2 regions of the Gordonia sp. w5E2 genome follow, and region 2 is predicted to be linked to the other one. Evidence: riboswitches for the same ligand, from Rfam matches in the RefSeq annotation. Region 2 holds a riboswitch; the other holds the start of a gene.
The links. Region 2 has a riboswitch for cobalamin ahead of RND64_RS06895 (FecCD family ABC transporter permease). Riboswitches for the same ligand answer to the same signal wherever they lie in the genome.

Region 1 (2,195 bases), 200 kb from region 2:
CGCTCTGCAGCAGGCATCCGCGTGATGTCGGTGTCTGTGACGGCCGCCAGGCGAGCACGCACCGCCGGGACATGCGGCCGCGGATCGCTTGTGCGGGTGGCCAGCGCCGCGGCGGACGCCTCGAAGGCCTCCCGCTCCGACTCCCGACCGTTGCGCAGTGCGCGGGCGAGAACCCCGACCTCGTCATACTTCTGCGCGGCGAATGCCAGCCAGCCTCGCAGGTTGTCGTCGAGTTCGTCCTCGGCGTCGAGCGTGTAGGGCACGTGCAGCGTCGAGCATGACGTCGAAACAGCAAGCGCGCGTGCCGATCCCAACAAGGTGCCGAGGGTGGCGAGCGCCTTGTCGAGGTCGGTGCGCCAGATGTTGCGACCGTCGACGACGCCTGCGACCAGCAGCTTGTCGGCGAGTTCTGGGACCACGACGACCGAGTCGACCGAGCCCTCGACAAGGTCGACGCCGATGGCTTCGACCGGTGTACGCGCCAGGGCGGCGAGAGACGCACCGGGGTCACCGAAGTAGGTGTTGACGAAGAGCGCAGGACGCTCGGTGACGGCACCGAGCCTCAAGTACACCGAATTGGCCAGTGCGGGAAGGTCTTCGGCATAGTCGGTGACGAGAACCGGCTCGTCGATCTGGACCCACGCGACTCCGGCCTGCGCGAGCTGTGCGAATAGCTGCTCATACACACCGAGCAGATCGTCAATCCTCGTCAGTGGCGCGGGCGCGCCGTCGACGGCCTTGGCGAGTGCCAGGAAGGTGATCGGCCCGATGATGACGGGTCGGGCGTCGACGCCGCGCGCCCGGGCTTCGGCGATCTCGCCGAGAACCTTGTCGGGGTGCAGTCCGAACGTGGTGTCGCCGCCGATTTCGGGGACCAGATAGTGGTAGTTGGTGTCGAACCACTTGGTCATCTCCAGTGGAGCGATGTCCGCGGTGCCACGTGCCGCGGCGAAGTATCGGTCGAGTGGATCGGCGATGCCGTCGAACCGGCGGGGGAGTGCACCGAGGAGGACCGCGGTGTCGAGTACCTGGTCGTAGTACGAGAAGGTGTTGACCGGGATCGAGTCGAAACCGGCTGCGGCCAACTGTTCTACGGTGTCGCGGCGCAGTCCGGCTGCGGTCTGCTCGAGCTCGGCGGCGCTGACGCGGCCCGCCCAGTAGCCTTCGATGGCCCGCTTGAGTTCGCGGCGCGGGCCGATCCGCGGAGTGCCGGGCACGGTGGCGGTGAACGGCCTGCCAACCTGATCGGACGCCGTCGTGGAGACAGTGGTGTCTGCTGAATTGATGGACATGAGTTCGTGAACTCCTGCATTCGACGTGGACGGTTCACCGCCATGCAGGGAGAGTCGACAAGCCCCGGGTGGTGTGCAGAAGACACCACGACACGCTGATCGACCTGCGCCCGGTCCACGAGGCGGCGAGCCACCGGTCGCGGCGCGACCGGTACAGGAGGCAGGTCTTCGGACTCGTCGGCGGGCTCACACGAGGTGAGATTCCTAGTGGCCGTCGCTTCCCGGGCTCGTGCCCAGTGCTTGGTGACGGCGGTCGTTCCGACATACCGCTGCGGGACAGTTCCGGATTCTCACCGGATTCCCTCTCACCCGACCGCCGATTACGGTGGCCGGATTCGACGCCGCGCGCGGGACGGAGGGGCTCCATCACAATTCCCGGCGGGCGAACCAGCTGCCGTTGCAGCATAGCGCAGCCTTTTTGTCGTCAGCCTCACCGTTGTGACCTAGTAGACGACCATCGCCATGAATCCGCGAACCCAACGGTTCCGAACCAGATAGGTGACTGATCAAACGAACACCACGTATCTCATCACCGGTGCAGGCAGCGGCTTCGGCAAGGAGGTCGCACTGCGCCTCGCGGAGCAGGGCCACGACGTCATCGCAGGCGTCGAGATCATCGCGCAGGTCAATGTCCTGCGCGCCGAGGCGAAGGAACGCGGCGTCGACCTGCGCGTGGAGAAGCTCGATGTCACCGACGAAGGAGATCGCGACAAAGCGGCCCAGTGGGACGTCGACGTACTGCTGAACAACGCGGGAATCTCCGAGGGCGGGTCGTCGGTGGACATTCCCGCCGCGAATATCCGGAGGCAGTTCGAGGTCAACGTCTTCGGACCGATTCTGCTGACCCAGCCGATCGCGAAGGCCATGGTCGCCAAGGGCGGGGGCAAGATCGTGTTCATGTCG
Region 2 (2,195 bases):
CCGGTGTGTTCTCCCACCACGCGCGCATCGCCTGCGCTCGCCGGGAAAGGAATTCGGGGATGGGTTGATCGTCCTCGGGAACCCCTGCGGCCCAGTTGTTGTCGACCTCGTGGTCGTCGAAGATCGTGATGAACGGGCTCACTCGGTGCGCGGCCTGCAGGTTGGGGTCGAGTTTGTAGAGCGCATACCGATCGCGGTAGTCGTCGAGCGTCGCGCATTCCCGGTGTGCCGACGCAGGTGTTGCCGCGGTCCTGCGTCGGCCGCCATCGACGGGGATGGGCTTTTCGTAGATGTAGTCGCCGAGATGGAAGACGACATCCGGTGCGTGTGCCGCCATGTCGGCGTATGCGGGATAGTGGCCGTCGGCCCACGATTGGCACGAGGCGAATGCAAAAGTCAACGCGCTCAGACGACTTCCGTACGATGGAGCGGTACGAGTGCGCCCGATTGCCGAGACGGAGCCGCTCGCGCGGAATCGGTAGAAGTAGTCTGCGGCGGGTCGTAGACCGCGCACGTCGGCGTGCACGCTGTGTCCGTTCTCCGGCGTCGCCAGTTCGACGCCGCGCGCGACGACGTTCCTCATGCTGGCGTCGCTGGCGATCTCCCATTCGACCGGCACCGGAAGCAGACCCATCGCTCCGCCGCGGGCGAGCGGATCGGCGGCCAGCCGTGTCCACAGGACTATGCCGTCGGGAAGCGGATCGCCTGATGCCACACCGAGCGTGAACAGGTCACTGCCACGGCGTGGCGGGGGAGCCGACGCCGCGTCGGTGGTGAAAAGTGCGGGGACGGTTGCGATACCGGCCGCGACGCCCGCCCAGGTGAGAAAGCGTCGGCGGGTGGTGCCGGCGTGCAGGGTCTTGTCCCGATCGATCCGGAGGTCGGCCAGTGACGGTCGAGGTGAGATGTTCGGCATGCCGCCACCCGACCAAGAGAGGATGGACGTCGTCCAACCCGCCGTCGGCCTCGCGGTGATGGGATGGTGAAGTTCGTGAAACCGCATGCGCCATATGCCCGATTTGAGACCGTTGCTAGACTTCAGCGGCGTCGGTTCTCCAGCCGAGATTGTCGGTGGGAGCCAAGAGGGAATCTGGTGGGAATCCAGAGCTGCCCCGCAGCGGTAACGGAAACGAAGGCGTTCAACAGCACTGGGCCAGCGGCCCGGGAAGCGATCGTCGATAGGTGGCACATCACGTGCCGTGTCCGAAGTCCGAAGACCTGCCGACGTGACCGCCTGGCTCAGGCGGTCCCATCGACTTCGCGGGACATGGTCGGTGTTGAACTCGCAGCGGTCGTCGTCGACCGCGCGTGGCGACATCTGCTGTACCCGCTCCGGGCTGATCAGGAGGGCGGGCCATGTCGACGCGCAGTGCGAACCCGCGGGCAACCTGGACGCGACCCGTGTCCGTGGCCATCGGCTGCGGTGTGGCGCTCGTCGTGGCAGCAGCGTGCGGCGTCGCATACGGAACCGTGGGGATCGGCTGGTCTGTGTCGCTGCGGATGGTGTGGGCGGCGATCACCGGGGGATCGGTCTCGTTGGTCGACGCCGCGTCGTACTGGATCGTCGTCGACTCGCGTGTGCCACGGGTATTGACGGGGGCGCTCGTGGGGGCAGGCTTGGCGGTCGTCGGCGTGATCGTGCAGGCGATGGTGCGCAATCCGCTGGCGGATCCCTACGTGCTGGGGATCTCGTCGGGTGCGTCGGTCGGAGCCACCGCGGTAGTGCTGTTCGGTGTTTTCTCGGGACTCGGTCTCTATGCGTTGCCGACCGCGGCATTCCTCGGCGCACTGCTGGCGACGTTGCTCGTCTTCGGAATCGCCCAGCGTGGGGGAGGTCTCACACCGCTGCGGCTCGTGTTGACGGGAACCGCTCTCGGATATGGATTTTCGGCTCTGACCACCGTGCTCATCTTCTTGCGCCCGGTGGGTGATGCTGCGCGGAGTGTCATGTTTTGGCTGCTCGGGAGTCTTGCCGCGGCAACATGGCATTCGGTCGTGTTGGTCGCGGTGGTAGTGGTCATCGGGATTGGTGTTGTCGCGGCGAGAGCACGACAACTCAATGCGCTGGCGATGGGCGACGAGGTCGCCGCGTCGCTCGGCATACGCGCGTCGCGGTTTCGGCTCGAGCTTTTCGTCATCGCCGCGCTGATGACCGGGTTCATCGTCTCTGTCTGCGGCGCAATCGGATTCGTCGG

Region 1: another riboswitch for cobalamin. It lies ahead of metE (5-methyltetrahydropteroyltriglutamate--homocysteine S-methyltransferase); the one in region 2 lies ahead of RND64_RS06895 (FecCD family ABC transporter permease).

The regions. Positions count from the first base shown of each region.
Region 1 covers NZ_CP144213.1:1,707,718-1,709,912, forward strand. Annotated here, with positions in the region: gene metE (5-methyltetrahydropteroyltriglutamate--homocysteine S-methyltransferase) at 1-1,292, opposite strand, end outside; cobalamin riboswitch at 1,435-1,625, opposite strand; gene RND64_RS07780 (SDR family oxidoreductase) at 1,791-2,195, shown strand, end outside.
Region 2 covers NZ_CP144213.1:1,505,993-1,508,187, forward strand. Annotated here, with positions in the region: gene RND64_RS06890 (alkaline phosphatase D family protein) at 1-916, opposite strand, end outside; cobalamin riboswitch at 1,032-1,240, shown strand; gene RND64_RS06895 (FecCD family ABC transporter permease) at 1,357-2,195, shown strand, end outside.